3 regions of the Yersinia antarctica genome follow, and region 1 is predicted to be linked to each of the others. Evidence: riboswitches for the same ligand, from Rfam matches in the RefSeq annotation. Region 1 holds a riboswitch; each other region holds the start of a gene.

Region 1 (6,715 bases):
TGAGCTGTAATTGCTGGATTTGCAGGTTCGCCTGCGCCTGAGCTACCGCCGCGCGGCTGATATCGCGCTGCGCTTGTGCTTCGTCAACTTCCGCCTGGCTGACCGAGCGATTACTTCCCAAACGCTGTAAGCGGGTGAGGTTCACCTGAGCATGATTAGCACTGGCAGTCGCACTGTCTAACTGCGCCTGGGCCTGCGTTACTGCGGCCTGATGCAACGCGGGATCAATTTCATACAATAGAGAGCCCTGCTTGACCATCTGCCCTTCGGTAAACAACCGCGCAGCAATAAACCCTTCGGTGCGGGTCGTCACATCCACCGACTGAATCGCCTCCACGCGCCCCAAATACTGTAACGCAGTATCCGGTGTGATTGAGGTTACGACCGAAACAGTAACCGCAGGCAGCGGTGCTGCTGCAAAAACCTGATGTGTCACAAGACTCAACAGCAAGAGCAAATTCAGCCGAGTCCGTAGGATTCGTGGCACGTAATTGATTAGCGTGGACCAAACCAAATTCAGTGTAACCATGGTCATTCCTTACTCTCGGCAAAAAGTGATAATTTCATAAAGAGCGCGCAACCTTTTGCGGGCCAAAGAGAAGGTAACGTATTACACCTATAATGATAAGAGACTAAGATTATATTCATGTTAGTTTATATTTCTTCTGAGTCTTCACTTCCTGCTGATTAAATGGATGTTTTATCCTATTTAGGATCAGCCTAAATTTTGTAAGTGCCAAGGGAACTCACTATGACGGACTCCAGCCAGCCAGAATCACCATCACGGGCAAAAGGAGATAATGTTTTCTTTGCAAAACAAACTTTACAGGCCATGGCCTTGCTGGTTGGGGCAACCATCATTATTGCAGCGGTAGGCATTATCTATATCGCCTCGCAATTAAATGAACGAGCGACATCTCAAAGTCGTTTTCTGGTAGAAAAAGCCTGGAAAATGCGGCAAGACTCAATAAAAACCCGAATAAAAGATAATGCTTTCTGGGGTGATGCTTATGAACATTTGCATGTAAAAGTCGATCCTGACTGGGCTTTTGTCAGCCAAAATCTGGGGCCGTCACTGTATAGCGACTTTAATTATGAGGGAGTGTTTGTTGTTGATGGGCTAGGAAAAACCCGTTATTCGGTCATCAATGGGCAACTGAAAGATATTAGCCTGCCCGATTGGCTCAACAAAGATATAACCCCGTTGATTGACGCCGCCCGAGCGCGGGCAGACAAACAATATATTGCAACTGAAACCATCGACGTGGCTGGGCAACCGGCCATTGTTGCGGCTGCGGCCTTAACTACTGGTAGTGATCCACGCGTTAAAACAGTGGCTGGAGCACCCTCTGTTCTGGTGTTTATCGATTTACTGACACAGCCCGAGCTAAATACCTTGGGCGAAGATTATGGTATTCATCAACTGCGTACCCCTGAGGATGAAAAAGACGCGGCATCCAGCCCGTCAGTTCTATTATCTGCCAGTGATAACAGCGCATTGACGCTGCATTGGAATCAGGATATGCCCGGCGCGCAACTGCTCAACATATTACTCCCACTACTGACGCTGGTTGCATTGATTCTTGGGCTGACCGGCTGGTTAGTTCTGCGGCGGGCGATGTCAGAAGCACGGGTAGCGGATGAAAACAAATCTGCTTTAATCGCCAGCGAAGAACGCTTTCGTCATGTCGCCGAAGCTGCTACCGACTGGTTATGGGAAACCGATGCCGATTTACGCATCACCTACCTGTCGCAACGGTTTTTGACCATTACCGGATTAAGTGTGGAGCGCTGGCTGGGGCGTAATCTTGATTCACTGTTAAATTGCGATATTATCCCGCTGCGCTCTTGGTTACAGCACACCCATCTGACTGAATCTCGCAATGAGTTGCAATGCACTTATTTCTCCGCCAAAGGCGATAAACGCATTTGCCGTATTTATGCCAAACCTATCATCCAAAACAACGAAACCATTGGGTTCCGTGGCACCGCATCGGATATCACCCGTGAAATAGAAGCACAGGAACGGATTCAGCACCTCTCTCTACATGATGCATTGACCGGTTTACCCAACCGTCTGCGAATGAAAGAATTCCTGGAAAATAAGTTACGCCATTTAGCTGCGGCCCCCCACCCGCTGGTTATCCTCAATGTTGACTTGGATAAGTTTAAACCTGTTAACGACACTTTTGGTCATGTTACCGGTGATCTGGTACTGCATCAGGTATCTGAACGCCTAAGAAGTTGTTTGCGTGATCAAGATTTAGTCGCGCGTCAGGGGGGAGATGAATTTGTTCTAATTATCACAGGTCTTGCGTCACGCAAAGAAATTGAACAGCTTTGTACGCGCGTTATCACCCGAATCGAAAGTCCTTACGTGATAAATGATCAGGATATTTATATCGGGGCCAGCATTGGTATTGCACTGGCACCTCAAGACTCAATGCAAGCCGAAGAGCTATTACGATTTGCAGATATTGCCATGTATGAAGCTAAAAACAGTGGCCGTAACCGTTGGAGCTTCTACTCCAGTGAAATGAATGAGCGCCTGATGCAACGCAGTGAGCTAGAGCGTTTTTTACGTCAGGCCGTTAAGCACAACGAATTTAACCTTTATTACCAGCCACGCTACCGTATTGAGGGAACACAACTGACGGGTGCTGAAGCCTTGGTGCGCTGGAACCACCCGATTTTGGGGCTGCTGATGCCGGATCAATTTATTGCGCTGGCCGAAGAGACGGGGCTTATCACCTCAATTAGCGACTGGACCATGCTACAGGCATGTCAGGATGCATCGACATGGCCCTCGTCACTGATTGTTTCCGTTAATATTTCTGCGGTTGAATTCAGGAACCAGCGCCTGATAGAACGAGTGCGCCAAGTCCTGCTGCTCACTGGGCTACCTAGCCATCGATTGGAGCTGGAAATCACCGAGCGGATAATGATTGAAGATGCCGATGGTGCCTTTAAAACCATGACAGCATTGAAAACCCTGGGTGTGCGCTTATCGATGGATGACTTTGGTACTGGATATTCCTCACTGAATTATCTGCGCCGCTTCCCGTTCGATGGATTGAAAATTGATAAGAGCTTTACCGATGAACTGGCCGAGTCACATGAAGGCCAATCAATTGTCGAAGGAATCATTAACCTCGGCCATGCGCTGTCCATGACGGTGACCGCCGAAGGGGTAGAAACCGCCGAGCAGCTCGGGCAGTTACAGACTCTGATGTGTGATGAAGTTCAGGGTTATTTCTTGGGTAAGCCAATGAAACTGGATGATTTATTAGTTCTTATCCGTAATACACATTATGACTGAGGGCCGTTCAGCCGCTGGCGCTCAAGGCGATAGGGCTGAGCGGTAACGCTATTTTTAAGAGGTTAACCGGGGAGAGGCTATACCAGATCGCTTATTTTCAGTTGATAAAGGCCATCTAGAAAAGCTGGAATAAAGCTACCAGGGCCTGCCACCTGCTGAGATACCTGCCCGCCGACTTGTGACATCACCCGGCAAGCCGTTGCCACATGATGTAAACGGTCGCCTTCCAGTGCGCAAAATGCCGCTACCACGGCAGAAAGTGCGCACCCCGTCCCCACTACCCGGGTCATCAGCTTATCGCCACCGGTCACGGCAAAATCACGCAGGCCGTCGGTGATATAATCCACCTCACCGGTAACCGCAACCACAGTCTGCACCTGTAGTGCCAATTGGCGAGCAGCAGGCAGTGCACTCACCGAAGAATCGACACTATCCACCCCACGCCCCATAGTCGCCATACCGCTTAATGCCATGATTTCCGAGGCGTTACCCCGTATTGCCGCCGGTTTTAGCGCTAATAATTGATGGGCAAAATCAGTACGATAGACAAGCCCGCCGACCGCAACGGGGTCCAGCACCCAAGGGGTAGAGGATTGATTTGCCGCCTGGATTGCCGCCAGCATGGATTCGGCCTGAGCGCGGTGTAACGTGCCGATATTGATAAGTAAACTGTTCGCCATTGTACTAAATTGTGCGGCCTCTTCAGCTTCAACCACCATGGCAGGAAAAGCCCCTAATGCCAGTAACACATTGGCAGTGAAGGACTGTACTACCTCATTAGTCAGGCAATGGACTAATGGCGGTGTAGTTTGGAATTGTTGCAAACAGGCCGCCGCCAGTGCATCAGGGTACGGGAGAGGAGCGATTGAAAAGTCAGAGCGAATAGTATTCATGATATCCCCCACCGGCGAACAAGAAGGGGGACCGTTGTTTATGGACTCAACAACGATACCGCGACTTCCCTCCGCTGGTATAATCCAGATCAGGTAATACGGGTAAAATCTCAGCCATTACGCATTTAGCGGCAGGCACCCCGAGTCAACGAGCTTTATTATTAACACAATTAGCGGTAATCAAACACCATTAGCCATAATCATCACTTATGGCATTTTGACGCAGCGGCAATCAGTGCTTGCCCTAGAGCCAGCCCACCATCACCGGCAGGCAGACGCTGGGGCAGCAACAGTTGGAAATCATGCAGTTGTGCGCTAAGTAACTCACGCAGTAACCGGTTATGTAGCACCCCACCTGAAAAGACAATAGTATCAATACGATAATACTGGGCCGCCTGCCGCGCCAAAGTAGCAAATCCCTGGGCCAGAGCAAAATGGAACGCATAGGCCCGCTCCGCCGGAGTGGCATTATAAGCCAACCATTGCTGCCAGAAAGTGGCTAAGTCCAGTTGGTTATCGCACAGCGGCATCGTCACTGGCGGCACTGAAACCGCACTTTGTCGCGCCAGTGCTTCCAACTGGCAGGCGGCTTCGCCCTCCCAACTTATCGATAGCGGGGCAAGATTGAGTGCAGCCGCTACTGCATCAAATAAGCGCCCAGTTGAAGAGGCCAACGGCGCATTAATCCCCCGCTCAATCGCCCGCGCCAATACCCTACCCTCCGGCTGAGGAATCACCGCACTCTCAGGCAAATGTTGCCAATTGGGGACATAGCGCTGTAACTGGGCCAGCAGGTTACGCCACGGTTGACGCGAGGCCAGATCGCCACCGGGTAGTGCCACTGCGGGCAAGCCACCAATATATTCACAGCTCGTATAATCTACTCGTAGGCATTCACCGCCCCACAATTGACCATCAGCGCCATAACCCAGCCCATCCAATGCCACACCAATCACCGCCCCACCCTCGCGAGGCCAGCCATGCTCTGCCAGACAAGCCACCAGATGGGCATGATGATGTAGCACGTCAACACAAGGGATATTCCACTGTGCTGCCAGGGTTTTCCCTAATTGGTGGCTGACGTATCCGGGGTGAGCATCCACCGCTATCACCTGTGGTGTGAAATGGTAAATATCACAAAACAGCGCCACTAACTGCTGCTGTTGCTGTGCGATATCGCGGTCTTCCAGATCCCCCAGATGTTGACTCAACACTGCATTACCATCACGCAGCAGGCAAAACGTGTTTTTCATATCCGCACCCAGCGCCAGAACTGCTGGCTGCTGGCTAAATCCCGGAGGTAACTCGAAAGCATCTGGCACATACCCTCTGGCTCGGCGTAGCATTTCAGCACTGCTGCCGGTGAGTCGCACTAATGAGTCATCGGCCCGCTGCACAATTTGCCTATCGTGCAATAACCAGTGGTCAGCAATATCTCTCAGGGCACCTAGCGCCTGCTCATTACTCAATGCCGGGGGTTTACCACGGCCATTACCGGAGGTCATCACCAGAGGCCGTCCGACCTGTTGCAGCAGCAAATGTTGTAACGGATTGGCGGGTAGCATCACGCCAATTTCAGGTAAGCCCGGTGCCAGCGCCGTACACAGCGGGCTATCAGCCCGCGACGAAACCAACACAATCGGAGCCGCAGGGCTACGTAACACGCGTAATAACGCGGCGCTATCGTTACTTTGCACGCAGCGTGATAACCAGTCGGCGTGCGGTAACATCACCGCCAGCGGCTTGGAAGGCCGTTGCTTGCGCTGCCGTAAACGGGCCACCGCAGCAGCATTGGTGGCATCTACCGCCAGATGGAATCCTCCCAGCCCTTTGACGGCAACAATATCTCCTGCCAACAGGGCGGCTGCGGCTTGCTCTAGCGCCGCAAAGTTGTGCGCAATCGATTGTCCCTCTCGCCCCGTTAGCCACAATTGCGGGCCACAATCGGCACAGGCATTGGGTTGGGCGTGAAAACGGCGATCGGCCGGATGGTCATATTCTGCCTGACAGGCGGCACATAGTGGGAATTCGCGCATGGCGGTATAAGGCCGGTCATAGGGCATGCGGTGAATAATAGTAAAACGTGGGCCACAATGGGTGCAGTTGATAAACGGGTAGCGGTAGCGACGATTGGCAGGATGGTTCATTTCAGCCAAACAGGCGTCGCAGGTTGCAGCATCCGGTACAATTTGCGTATCCATCTGCCCGGCACCGCTGTGATGAATCACAAAATCCAGTGGCGGCTGCGCCCAATGGTAGGGCGAGGTGGTGACACTATCAATTTGTGCCAATGGCGGGCAATGACGCGGCAGTGCCTGTAAGAAATCCGCCAGCGCCGGTGATTGCCACAAGTGAATCGTCACGCCCGCACTGTCGTTACTGACATCGCCCCTTAGCGCAAAGCGGTGGGCAAGCTGCCAGATATAAGGGCGGAACCCCACGCCTTGCACCTTACCTTTTACCCGCAGGCAGAGGCCATTTTTATCCACAGAAACTCCTTCAC
Region 2 (6,715 bases), 760 kb from region 1:
TGCAGCGAAAAAAATTCATTTATCCAATTTGTCACGTACCGATCAAGTCACGATTGAATTACTCAAACAGGGGGATTTGCAACTCGGGCCACAGCTTGAGGCCAAAATCCGTGACAGGGCCGCGCGTTTTGTACAATTCGACAGCTTCCACGAGATTTTGCCTCATGTCGAAAATCGCATTATCCCCAGCGCTAGCGAGAAAGACGCCATCGGCATTGCGAAACCCGAGTTTTACTATGCAATGGATGATTATGTGCGAAAAAGTGCGGTACACACTCAGCAGGTCTATGCCGAGGCGGCAAAGTTGATGGGGGGAACCGAGGTTAAATTCAACAATAACTTCGCCAATAACAATCATATTACGGGTACCACCATTATGGGCAGTGACCCGAAAGACTCGGTAGTGGACAGCGATTGTCGCACCCATGACCATAAAAACCTGTTTATCGCCAGTAGTAGTGTGATGCCAACTGTCGGTTCAGTTAATTGTACTTTGACGATTGCCGCACTCTCGCTGCGTATCGCTGAAACATTAAAGGCCGAGGTGTAAGATGAGAAAACAAACCTTGGGCTGTTCAGTGAATCTCCTGCTTATCGCATTAGGTTTAGCTGTAACTGGGTATGCCAGTGCTGATGCTGACCTAATTGCACGTGGTGAGTACCTGACTACGGCCGCTGACTGTGTGGCCTGCCATACCACCAAAGACGGTAAGCCTTTTGCCGGTGGACTTGCCTTCAAGACGCCGATGGGCACGCTATATTCGCCCAACATCACGCCCGATAAAGAGACCGGAATTGGCAATTGGACGGATGAAGAGTTCTTGCGCGCATTACATGAAGGGAAAGGGAAAAATGGTGAGAATCTCTACCCAGCATTCCCTTACACCTCATATACCTTGTTGACGGATGCTGACGTCAAAGCCATTAAAGCCTATCTGTTTAGTCTGCCAGCAGTGCATCAAGCTAACCGCGAAAATGACATGCCTTTCCCATTCAACCAGCGTTGGGGATTGTGGTTCTGGAATTTGGTCAATTTCGAGGGGGAGCGCTTTCAGCCGGACAACACTAAAGATGCACAATGGAATCAGGGTGCTTACTTTGTTGAAGCATTGGGGCACTGCGCTGAGTGCCATACCCCGCGTAATATCACCATGGGGATGAAAGAGAGCAAAGCCTATGGGGGGGCAGAGATTAATGGTTGGACGGCGTTTAATATTACCTCTGATCCACATGCCGGTATTGGCGGCTGGAGTCAGCAGCAGGTGGTGCAATATCTGCGCACCGGCCATGTTGACGGTAAAGCACAAGCTGCCGGGCCGATGGCTGAAGTTATTGAGAACAGTACTCGCCACCTGAGCGAGAGTGATCTCAATGCCATGGCGGTGTATCTGCGTACCCTGGAGCCATTAAATCCAGATGACGAAACCAAGAGTCGTTCGGATTGGGGGCAAGCGGCGAGTAGTGTTAATTCCTTACGCGGTATGCCTTTCACGGCAGATAACAACACTGACGGCGCGCGCCTGTATTTGGGGAACTGTGCCAGTTGCCACAGTTTCACCGGTGAGGGCGTGAAAGACGGTTATTACCCTTCATTGATGAAAAACTCGGTGGTCGGGGCATCCGAGCCCAATAACCTGATTAATGTGATTCTCCACGGTGTGTCACGCAAAACCAATGACGGTGAAGTCTTTATGCCCGGATTTGCTAACACCTTAACCGATGAGCAGGTTGTTAGTTTGAGTCATTATCTGCTACAGCAATTCGGACAACCGGCACTGAATATAAAAGCCGATGATGTGAAGGCGCTGCGCGGGGAATAGAAAATAAGCACAAGGAAACCCAGTTCCCTTGTGCTTATTTCTGATTTATCTGTGAGGGGAAAATAACCCATATAACGATGCAGCGATGTTTGATAGTAAGTTAGATATTAAATTTTATTTTTTAACTAATATTATCAATATTGTTCTTATTTAACCTTCTCATTATGCCAATGCATTAATGTATATTCGCCATCATTACTGATGCCGGTGGCAATAGCTACCCACCCCTGTTTTTGATAAAACGCCAGCGCCTGCTGGTTTTTTGCCAGACATTTGAGTGAGCCGTGGCTGGTAAATAGCTGTTGTGCTGCCTGCAATAAGGCTTTTCCCGTACCGGACTGTTGTAGTTCAGGGGCAATAAACAGATGATGCAGGAAACTCTCTTCCATAAAAATTGAGGCAAAACCTAAGTGTTGATCGCCATCAACGGCGACCAGCACAGTTTCACCAATGGTTGAGCGATCAAAATCTTCCAGCCTAAAGTGTTCAACGTCCAGCCAGGTAAAGGCTGCTTTACGTGATGCCAGATACAAGGTGCGCAGGAATGGCCGGTCACTTTCCTGATACTGACGAATCTTGATACTCATCCTATGGTTATACCTCCAAAACAGGGTGCTTTTGCGAAATTGATCATTGGTTGAGCCAATACATGATTGATCTTCTACCACCTGCCCATGATAATAACAATTCTGACTCGGGGTGCCTGCCACAAACAGTGGCATGGCTGAGATATTACCCGTATTACCTGATCTGGATTATGCCAGCGTAGGGAAGTCTCGGCACCTTAGGGTTCCGCCTTCTTGACCGCCGGTTAGGAGGAATATGTTCGTTCAACCTGCCGTTTTCTCTTTAGCTATTCTCGCTGTTGCTGCCATTCGATCTCCCATTGATATGAGTGTGGAGAGATATTCATGAAGCGAATTAATGCACTCACGATTGCCGGAACTGACCCTAGCGGTGGGGCCGGTATTCAGGCTGATTTGAAAACTTTCTCTGCTTTGCAAGCTTACGGCACCAGTGTGATCACCGCCTTGGTGGCACAAAATACCTGTGGTGTGCAGTCAGTTTATCCCATCGAACCGGCGTTTGTTGCAGCTCAACTCGATTCTGTTCTCAGTGATGTGCGCATCGATAGCGCGAAAATCGGTATGTTGGCTAATGCTGACATTGTCGAGATTGTTGCCACACAACTGCAACGTTACCCCATCCCATTTGTGGTGCTAGATACCGTTATGGTCGCCAAAAGCGGTGATCCATTATTGGCACCAGAGGCCGTAGACGCAGTACGTCAACTGCTGTTACCGCGAGTGGCTTTGATTACCCCGAATCTGCCAGAAGCAGCCGCGCTACTCAATTGCCAGCCTGCGCGCGATGAGCAACAAATGTGTGAACAGGGGCGAGCACTGTTGGCTCTGGGGTGTCAGGGAGTATTGATGAAAGGAGGGCATTTGAGCGGTGAAGATAGCCCCGATTGGCTGTTTACGGCACAAGGCGAACAGCGTTTTGTTACCCGCAGAGTAAATACTCGCCATACCCACGGCACCGGCTGCACCTTATCGGCCGCATTGGCGGCCTTACGGCCACGGCTCCACGATTGGGCAGATACAGTGAATGCCGCCAAACACTATCTGCAAGGTGCATTAGAACAAGCCGATACCCTTGAAGTCGGACAGGGGGTCGGGCCGGTGCATCATTTTCACCGGTGGTGGTAATCCCCTTCGTCCTTGAAGTCGCCGGGGTGTTAGCTGCGCTCACCCCCCCGAATCACTGACTTGAGTCAGCTCATCGGGATGTGTTCACTTGCCGCCTACCTGCAACTCCAATGACTTTGGGGATCCTTCGTCCTTGAAGTCGCCGGGGTGTTAGCTGCGCTCACCCCCCCGAATCACTGACTTGAGTCAGCTCATCGGGATGTGTTCACTTGCCGCCTACCTGCAACTCCAATGACTTTGGGGATCCTTCGTCCTTGAAGTCGCCGGGGTGTTAGCTGCGCTCACCCCCCCGAATCACTGACTTGAGTCAGCTCATCGAGATGTGTTCACTTGCCGCCTACCTGCAACTCCAATGACTTTGGGGATCCTTCGTCCTTGAAGTCGCCGGGGTGTTAGCTGCGCTCACCCCCCGAATCACTGACTTGAGTCAGCTCATCGGGATGTGTTCACTTGCCGCCTACCTGTAGCTCCAATGACGAAGTGCATGCCTTATTTATTGAAATGGCAGAGATTTTTATGCCAATAAATAGCGCTGAGTCATCGCAAACATCGCGATAGCACGTTGCAAGTGATGGGCATCAAAACGGTTAAGCAGATAGCTGTCCGCGCCTTTGCGTGGGCGGATACACAGTGAGAGTTTTGGCTCGCCTGTTTCATCGTTAATCAGATCAAATTGATAACTGCCGATATCTTTTGCATCTTCACGCCAGGAGATTTGTACCGCAGGTAATGGGTTGCCTGCGCTAGGTTGGCGAACGGCAAAAAAGTACTCTCCGGCCCAGAACCCGGCGTAATCCCCATCAGCCTGTAGATGTTTAGTGCGAAAAATAGGCGCATCGACTAACTGACGGATAGTCTCGGGCGTTATCTGTTGTCGGGTTTGTTGCCACAGCGGGGTGTCATTTTCAAGTTGCCAGCAGGCTGCACCAAGATAATCATTCAATTCGCGCCAATCGGCATCGAGTTGCTGTAGCAACTCTTCATCGAGGATATTACGGTACTGCTGCATACCGCTGGGTTGTTCGCCCAATGTTTCGTAGGTGATTAACTCCATGGTGCGGGGTTTACGGCGAAAGCTCATCCACAACACGGCCTTCGGAATGCGAAATTCAATGGATTGAATGCTCAGACGATAGCGATCGCCTTTATTCACCACAAAACCATTGGCTGTACCGCGCTTATTTTGGTAATTACGTACCACCACCACGCTATTTAGCCCCATCCAGCCAGTGACATAATGCTCGCTGTCGGAATTGGCAACATCCAGATCGATAACCATCTGGATAATTTTATCCGTTTCAAGCTTAGCCAGCGGGTGGGCATCCCCGGCAGAGTAATACAGCTTCTCGGGTTCTTCGGGTAACTCAACGGTTAACATGGCATGGCCTTTTATCGGGTGGGCTCGGCTGATAGCTATCTGGTTCATAGCTTAACTCAAGCTGTCATACAGATTGTGATATAACTGGAATTAGGATGAAAATTCGTGCTATGGATCAACTTTTTCGCCGGTTGATGGTCATAGACAGGCAAGCTAATACCACGCCCGCTAAGCCGTTGCATAGAGCCTGGCTCACTGTCCGGCGAGTAGATTAATCAGATAATAAGGATTTCGATAATGAAAGGTAACAAAACCCGCCATTGTCTTGTGGCTGCGGTGATGCTCAGTGTCAGCGCCTGGGCTTTCGCGCAGCCAGCCACCACAACTGTCACAGCCACGTCAGTTGCCCAGACTTCTCCTGTCAAAAGCCGCCCGACCACGGCGGATCTGCTGCAACAGCCGGTTTATAAAAATAGCTGGCAAAAAATGGTGAAAAGCCAAAAGAATCTCCCCGCCTGGGCACGCAAAGGGGTGGGGACGTCAGCACCTTATGAGGTGATAAATTGGCAAGGGCAGCAATATAAGGTGGGGCGAATTTGTAAACCTCATGATTGCAGTAATAACTTTATGTGGGTGGCGTTTAGTCAGGATAAAAAACAAGTATGGCAGGCATGGGGAATGCGTATTTCCGTGGCAGACAAGCCACAAGCACTTGATAAACCGAGTGAGTTCGCGACCTATCAATGGCTCGGTCGTCCCAATGACAGTATCCAGGCCATGCTCAAAAAGCAGTTACAGCAAGATCCTAATTGGCACTGATTGAGGCAGGCCGCTAATAAGTAAATTTATCTAGATTAATTGATTATATTGATGAAGATGTCACTGGCGGATTTGAATGCTGGTTGCAGCGGCCTCGCAGCAGCGAGGCCTGAATCGTGAATGGAACCAACACAGCTACAACTTGAACGATGACGGGGATATCAACCAACGCCAGCTTGATGCAGGTCGTGCAGATTAATGGCTCCGACCAGTTTCCCATCCAGATTCACCACCGGTGCGGCACTGAGATGGTGCTGATGCAGTGCCTCCAGCGCTTCTCCTGCGCGCCATTGCTCAGGTAATCGGTAGCCTGGCCGTGTGATGGCATTTTCTAAGGGTTGCTGTAAGGTGCCACCTTTTACCAGCCAGCGGCGTAAATCACCGTCAGTGAATACCCCCACAACCCGTTGCTCCGGATCACATACAGCCACCAGCCCTAGTCCTGTACGGCTCAGTTCTAACATGGCTTCCATTACGCTGTCGGATTCATTCACCATCGGCAGGCGATCACCGGTTCTCATTAAGTGATGGACTCGATTAAGTAGCCTTGCGCCCAAGCTGCCGCCAGGATGTGAGCGGGCAAAATCTTCTGCACCGAAACCGCGATGGCGCATTAATGCCATTGCCAGAGCGTCCCCCATCATCAGGGTATTAACCGCGCTGGAGGTAGGAGCCAACCCCATCGGGCAAGCTTCGTGTTCGACACTGATATCCAATACACAGGCTGCACCCAGCGCCAGCGGGGACTCTTTGCCGCCAGTGATGGCAATCACGGGGATCTGGCTATCCGCCAACAAGGGCAGAATCAGGTCCAGTTCTTTGGCGCGCCCTGAGTAGGAGATAAAAATCACCACATCCTGAGGGCCAATCATGCCCAAATCGCCGTGCAATGCTTCCGCCGGATGTACAAAGAAGGAGGGGGTGCCAGTGCTGGCCAGTGATGCGGCAATCTTTTTACCAATATGGCCAGATTTGCCAATCCCTGAAACTACAGCCTTACCGGTGCAGGCTAATAATAACTCACAGGCGCGGATAAAATTATCATC
Region 3 (6,715 bases), 200 kb from region 1:
TTGTCCGCGATTACGTCAATCAGTTGAGTCTTATTCATAAGTTATCCTTACAGTGTGTTTATCGTTTGCAAAGCATCGAGTGCGACGGATATGCCGATGGACAGCACTCTCCTGCATACACGCCCCGATAGCCACTTTTTTTCGCCCCCCAAATGTAGAACAGACAGGGGGCAGATGTGAAGCCTTAAGACGTGACAAATCAGGCGTTAAATCACGTTTTCTTGCCTTATTGCGTTAAATTTATGCCAATGTTGCTAACAGCCGCTTCCCGCAGGTCAGATCGTAGCCCTTTTATCAGATCTAAGTCGCGCTCTTCACAGTCAGCTAACAGACGGAAAATCTCCCATTGGATATCCCATTCTTCTTCAATCGCAGGCAAAATTTTCAGTTCTTCATCGGTCATTTCTTTACCGGCCAACGTCATTTCCAACATTGCAACGGTACGAATTGATGCTTCGCTGATAGCGACAGCATGTTCCAGTGTTTCACCACTCAAACGCGAATGGATGGCCTCGCCCAATGCAATACAGGCATCGATGGCAGGATAAACACCGTAGATAGCATAGTCATCGGCTGAAGGAATTGCCTCTTCCAGCTTCTCTAACTGGCTATCAAAGTTAACTTTTGCGTCTTTTACGACCAAAGTTTCCCAGATCAGGTCCAGAATACGCCGGTAAACAGCCGGGTCGCCAAATTCAGTTTCCAGACAAAATTGCTGATAGTTGGGATACATCCGCTCGCATAAGCAAGCCATGAAAGTCAGGTGTTGCCAACTTTCCAGCTTCTCGAGACGTAGATGAATCGGATTACGTATCATTATAAGTTCTCATTATTCATTATCTGCGCGGCAGTGTACCCGAAATTAAATCATATCCCTATGGTTGCCAAGTAAATCAGGATTTTTCCGCACCCAACGCTGAAATTGCGGGCGGTTTGAGGCGATAGCATCAGCCCAACGGGTTGGCTCAGGCAAACGGTAGCCCGCCATGCAAGCCTGTACCCACGCCAAAGCACTGCTAACACTGACCCGATGACCGGGCGAGATAAACAGTGGATTGCAACGGACTTTGCTACGCCACACCCAGCCAAGTTGCTCATCACCATCAATGAGTGGTTGTAATGCGCCGTTATCGCTCTCTAGCGGCAGAGAGTGCCCACACAGGCGACTTTTGGCGACACCAATGGTCGGGACATCAACCAACAGCCCAAAATGGCTGGCAACGCCTAAACGACGCGGATGTGCGATACCTTGCCCATCAACAAACACCAGTTGAGGCCGTTGCTGCAACTGCCCCCAGGCGGCTAATAATGCAGGATATTCACGGAAAGAGAGTAAACCGGGGATATACGGCAGTGAAGTTGCCACGCGGGCAACCTGATATTCCACCAGTTCTAGCGAGGGATAACGCAAAATCGCGATAGCAGCACGGGTAATCTCCCCCTGCTGCTCAAAACCAACATCCGCACCGGCAATAAAGTGCACTGACCCACTATCAAAATCATCGTGAAGAATAATTTCAGATGCTCGTTGTAACTGTTCTGCCCGTAACGCTTTGGTATCTATCATCGGCCAACCTCCCTCGAGCTTGAAGCTACAGTACGGTTACCTGCCGCCCCAATGACTTTGGGTATAAGCGATTAGTTTTGATGATAAGGCTTTGATAATGTATGCACTGCATCAACAAAAGCCCCTGCATGTTCTGGCGGGACATCCTGATGAATGCCGTGCCCCAGATTAAACACATGCCCTTCACCCTGGCCAAAACTTGCGAGAATAGTACTCACTTCCTGCTCAATACGGGCAGGTGGTGCGTATAGCACAGAGGGGTCCATATTGCCTTGCAGAGCGACCTTATCACCCACCCGACGGCGCGCATCGCCGATATCCGTGGTCCAATCCAACCCTAATGCATCACAACCGGTAGCAGCCATTGCTTCCAGCCATTGCCCGCCACCTTTGGTGAACAAGGTCACCGGCACCCGACGCCCGTCGTTTTCGCGGATCAGGCCATCGACGATTTTATGCATGTAGTTCAAGGAGAATTCAAGATAATCACGCCCTGTCAGTACCCCACCCCAAGTATCAAACACCATCACAGATTGAGCGCCAGCTTTGATTTGCGCATTGAGATACAAGATGACGCTATCGGCCAGTTTATCCAGTAGCAGATGCAGGGTTTGCGGCTCGGCATACATCATTTTCTTCAGTTTGGTAAACGCTTTGCTACTACCACCTTCAACCATATAGGTTGCCAGCGTCCATGGGCTGCCGGAAAAACCAATTAATGGCACCGCACCTTTCAGCTCACGGCGAATGGTTCTTACCGCGTTCATCACATAACCTAATTCCTCTTCTGGGTCGGGAATGGGTAACTTTTCGACGTCGGCGCGACAAGTAATCGGGGATTGGAAGCCTGGGCCTTCACCGGTTTCAAAATAGAGCCCCAGCCCCATAGCATCGGGGATGGTCAGAATGTCTGAAAACAGAATCGCGGCGTCCAATGGATAGCGACGTAATGGCTGCATCGTCACTTCACAAGCCAGTTCCGCATTTTTGCACAGCGACATAAAATCCCCGGCAACCGCGCGGGTAGCTTTATATTCCGGCAAATAACGGCCCGCCTGACGCATCATCCATACCGGCGTTACATCTACCGGTTGACGCAATAAGGCTCGCAGATAGCGATCGTTTTTCAACTCATTCATGGTGGAGCTCCCTTAATTATCTGGCGGCCATCTTTTAGCGGACCATATTGTAGCATGTCAGATAATACTTTCCTGCTAACTGCCGCCGCTATTAAGGGCGTGATAATGACTCACTCTCGTGGGGTTTAAACTGCGTCGGCTATGAGGTTAGCGCTTCAGCACTCCCTTCTGATTAGATCAACTCACGGTGCTCGCGGCATAACACCACGGTATCTTCAATTAATCGTCGTGCTACGGTGCCTGGCGGCGGCAGTAATGGCAATTGGTCATAACGATACCAACCGGCATTTAGCAGCTCTTTAGGGTCATGTCGCAATTCACCACTGTCATACTCGGCCATAAACGCCATCATCAGTGAATGGGGGAACGGCCAAGGCTGTGATGTTACGTAGCGCAGATTTTTAATGTGAATATTACTTTCTTCTAAAACTTCACGGGAAACCGCCTGCTCCAGAGTCTCACCCACTTCGACAAAGCCTGCCAATACGGTATTAATGCCGCCACGATGCCGTACATGCTGCGCCAATAAAATTTCATCATCACGGCGAATGGCAACAATCACACAAGGGGCGACTTGTGGGTAATAGCGCTCACGGCAGTGATTACACAGACAAGCCCACTCGGAACGGCTGGCCTGCATTTGGTGACCGCAATAACCACAAAAACGGTGAGAACGATAAAACTCTGCCAGTTGCACACCACGCCCAGCCAATTGGAACAAGCCGCGATCCACATCCAGTAATTGCCGCACGGAACCCATATCAGTAGACATCATCTGACGGATCAACCATACCGCCTGCCCTTGCCATTCACCGATTTGCCTTGCCGTTGCGCCCTGCAATGACCAATTAGCGGCATTACCTTGTGGTAACTCCCCTTTCGGCAACCATAATTTGTTTTCATGACTGACAATCCACCAGCCACTTTCTTTACCTGTAAGTTGTAGTTCCATATCGTTGTTGCACAACCTCGACTTCACTGGCAATCTAGAATCCGGCTTGTTACATTTTTGTAACCCACTATTACTTTTCCTTACTCACGGGGTCGTTCATGCTCAACCGACTAGAAAGCCTGACTCAACGCGTTGGCGGCAGTAATGAATTAATTGATCAATGGCTTCATGCGCGTAAAGAACTGTTAGTTTCATATTGCACAGTGATCGGTATTAAGCCGCAAAAAGAAAAGCATACCCCGCTTAACGAAAAAGCGCTGGAGAACTTTTGCCATAATTTAGTGGATTATCTCTCTTCCGGGCATTTTCATATCTATGACAGAATTATCAAACAGGTGGAAGGCGCGTCTAGCCCAAAAATGGCGCTGACGACCAAAGTGTATCCTGCGTTAAAAAATAATACTCAAACGATCATGACATTCCATGATCGTTATACCAACATTGAGATCGATCAGGACAGTTGTATCGAGTTTCAACAAGCATTATCTGATATCGGCGAAGCCCTTGATGCCCGTTTCCGCTTGGAAGATCAATTGATTCAATGGGCAGCCGAGTCATGGCAAGCCGCCCAGCCAGTTATTCAAACAGGGCCGGTAAAATAGCCCGCTGAACAGCACGGGCTTGTAGTTTTAATTCAACCTCATATACTGGGGTTTCTTGTCGGAGTGCCTAGCACCTGTTTTCTTAGGAAAGCAAACGCAGGCTGAGACCGTTAATTCGGGATCCGCGGAACCTGATCGGGTTAATACCCGCGAAGGGAACAAGAGTAATTTATCGCTACAGGCCCGGTCTCTATCCTTACAGGTAGCTGCCGGTTACTGGCCAACATCGTTACTCCCGCCAAGCTCCAGACAAGCAATTTTCCCTATAAACCACACTGGTAGGAATTGCTATGTCTAATAATACAACCACTAAAAGTTCATCACGCCCACGTAAACCTATTCCACGTAAACAACAACGTGAACAAGCTCAACAGTTTATTGATACTTTGCAAGGTGTCACTTTCCCCAACTCCCAACGTATTTACCTACAAGGCTCACGGCCAGATATTCTGGTACCGATGCGCGAAATCCAGCTCAGTCCGACACTGATTGGCGGTGGCAAAGACGCACCACGCTATGAAGATAACGAAGCCATCCCGGTGTATGACACTTCCGGCCCATATGGTGACTCAAATGCCAAACTGGATGTTCACAGCGGGTTACCCAAATTACGCGATAGCTGGATAGCTGAACGCCAGGATAGCGCCGCACTGACCTCTGTCAGCTCTGGCTTCACCCAACAACGTTTGGCCGACGAAGGCTTGGATCATTTGCGTTTTGAGCATCTGCCACACCCGAAGAAAGCCATCACAGGCAAATGCGTCACCCAACTGCATTACGCCCGTCAGGGTATCATCACGCCAGAGATGGAGTTTATCGCGCTGCGAGAAAATATGGGCCGTGAACGTATTCGTGGTGAGGTACTACGCCAGCAGCATCCAGGACAGGCTTTTGGCGCTAACCTGCCAGAAAATATCACTGCCGAATTTGTACGTCAGGAAGTGGCGGCGGGCCGAGCTATCATTCCCGCCAATATAAACCATCCAGAATCTGAGCCGATGATTATTGGTCGTAACTTTTTAGTGAAAGTGAATGCCAATATCGGTAACTCTGCGGTGACCTCCTCCATCGAAGAGGAAGTAGAAAAACTGGTGTGGTCAACCCGCTGGGGTGCCGATACCGTGATGGACCTGTCCACTGGCCGCTATATCCATGAAACCCGTGAATGGATCCTACGTAACAGCCCGGTCCCTATTGGTACCGTTCCTATCTATCAGGCGCTGGAAAAAGTAAATGGTGTGGCCGAGAACCTAACCTGGGAAATGTTCCGTGACACACTGTTAGAGCAGGCCGAGCAAGGGGTGGATTACTTTACTATCCATGCCGGTGTGTTGTTGCGCTATGTACCGATGACCGCCAAACGCTTGACCGGTATCGTCTCCCGTGGTGGTTCAATTATGGCGAAGTGGTGCCTTTCCCATCATCAGGAAAACTTCCTGTATCAGCATTTTCGCGAAATCTGCCAGATCTGTGCGGCCTATGATGTCTCACTGTCACTGGGTGATGGCCTACGCCCTGGTTCCATTCAGGATGCCAATGATGAAGCCCAGTTCGCTGAGCTGCATACCTTGGGTGAATTGACCAAAATCGCCTGGGAATATGATGTCCAGGTGATGATTGAAGGCCCCGGTCATGTGCCGATGCAGATGATTCGCCGCAATATGACGGAAGAGTTGGAACACTGCCATGAAGCGCCATTCTATACCTTAGGCCCGCTAACTACGGATATTGCGCCGGGTTATGATCATTTCACTTCAGGTATTGGGGCCGCCATGATTGGTTGGTTCGGTTGCGCCATGTTGTGTTACGTCACACCGAAAGAACATCTTGGCCTGCCTAATAAAGAGGATGTGAAACAAGGTCTTATTACTTATAAAATCGCCGCCCATGCCGCAGACTTGGCCAAAGGCCACCCCGGTGCGCAGATCCGCGATAACGCCATGTCGAAAGCGCGCTTTGAATTCCGCTGGGAAGATCAGTTCAATCTGGCGCTTGATCCAGAAACCGCACGAGCCTATCACGACGAAACCCTACCGCAGGAGTCCGGCAAAGTGGCCCACTTCTGCTCAATGTGCGGGCCGAAATTCTGCTCGATGAAAATCTCTCAGGAAGTCCGCGACTATGCCGCTACGCAAGAACAGGCTGTGACGCAAGAGCTAGCAGCGACACAAGAAACAGCAGCCCAACCGATCGAAATTTTACAATCAGGTATGGAACAGATGTCAGCGGAGTTCCGCTCTCGCGGCAGCGAGCTGTATCACAGCCCCGTTAACCTCAAGAGCGAGGCCAATAATGAACCTGTCTAATCATGCCTCATTTTCTGCAAAGAAAGGTTTCCCTGCGACGGTACAGCGTCTTGGTCTCTATCCCGTCGTCGATAGCCTACTTTGGATAGAGCGCCTGCTTGCCGCAGGTGTAACCACAATACAACTACGTATCAAAGAGTTAGATGATG

The links. A riboswitch is a leader RNA that binds a small molecule or an ion and turns the genes downstream of it on or off. The one in region 1 is predicted to bind thiamine pyrophosphate.
Positions count from the first base shown of each region.
Region 2: another riboswitch for thiamine pyrophosphate. It lies ahead of thiD (bifunctional hydroxymethylpyrimidine kinase/phosphomethylpyrimidine kinase); the one in region 1 lies ahead of thiM (hydroxyethylthiazole kinase).
Region 3: another riboswitch for thiamine pyrophosphate. It lies ahead of thiC (phosphomethylpyrimidine synthase ThiC); the one in region 1 lies ahead of thiM (hydroxyethylthiazole kinase).

Region 1 is NZ_JBSJQF010000001.1:4,345,450-4,352,164, reverse strand. Features, by position in the region: gene ACWJJO_RS20160 (efflux RND transporter periplasmic adaptor subunit) at 1-529, opposite strand, end outside; gene ACWJJO_RS20155 (bifunctional diguanylate cyclase/phosphodiesterase) at 752-3,319, shown strand; gene thiM (hydroxyethylthiazole kinase) at 3,397-4,212, opposite strand; TPP riboswitch at 4,262-4,365, opposite strand; gene hypF (carbamoyltransferase HypF) at 4,416-6,701, opposite strand.
Region 2 is NZ_JBSJQF010000001.1:3,583,617-3,590,331, reverse strand. Features, by position in the region: gene ACWJJO_RS16660 (GMC family oxidoreductase) at 1-550, shown strand, start outside; gene ACWJJO_RS16655 (c-type cytochrome) at 552-1,820, shown strand; gene ACWJJO_RS16650 (GNAT family N-acetyltransferase) at 1,967-2,407, opposite strand; TPP riboswitch at 2,506-2,609, shown strand; gene thiD (bifunctional hydroxymethylpyrimidine kinase/phosphomethylpyrimidine kinase) at 2,732-3,532, shown strand; gene ACWJJO_RS16640 (hypothetical protein) at 4,047-4,910, opposite strand; gene ACWJJO_RS16635 (inhibitor of vertebrate lysozyme family protein) at 5,148-5,669, shown strand; gene gutQ (arabinose-5-phosphate isomerase GutQ) at 5,831-6,715, opposite strand, start outside.
Region 3 is NZ_JBSJQF010000001.1:4,540,812-4,547,526, forward strand. Features, by position in the region: gene hupA (nucleoid-associated protein HU-alpha) at 1-38, opposite strand, end outside; gene ACWJJO_RS20950 (YjaG family protein) at 227-817, opposite strand; gene nfi (deoxyribonuclease V) at 863-1,567, opposite strand; gene hemE (uroporphyrinogen decarboxylase) at 1,639-2,706, opposite strand; gene nudC (NAD(+) diphosphatase) at 2,879-3,658, opposite strand; gene rsd (sigma D regulator) at 3,757-4,260, shown strand; TPP riboswitch at 4,310-4,435, shown strand; gene thiC (phosphomethylpyrimidine synthase ThiC) at 4,551-6,566, shown strand; gene thiE (thiamine phosphate synthase) at 6,553-6,715, shown strand, end outside.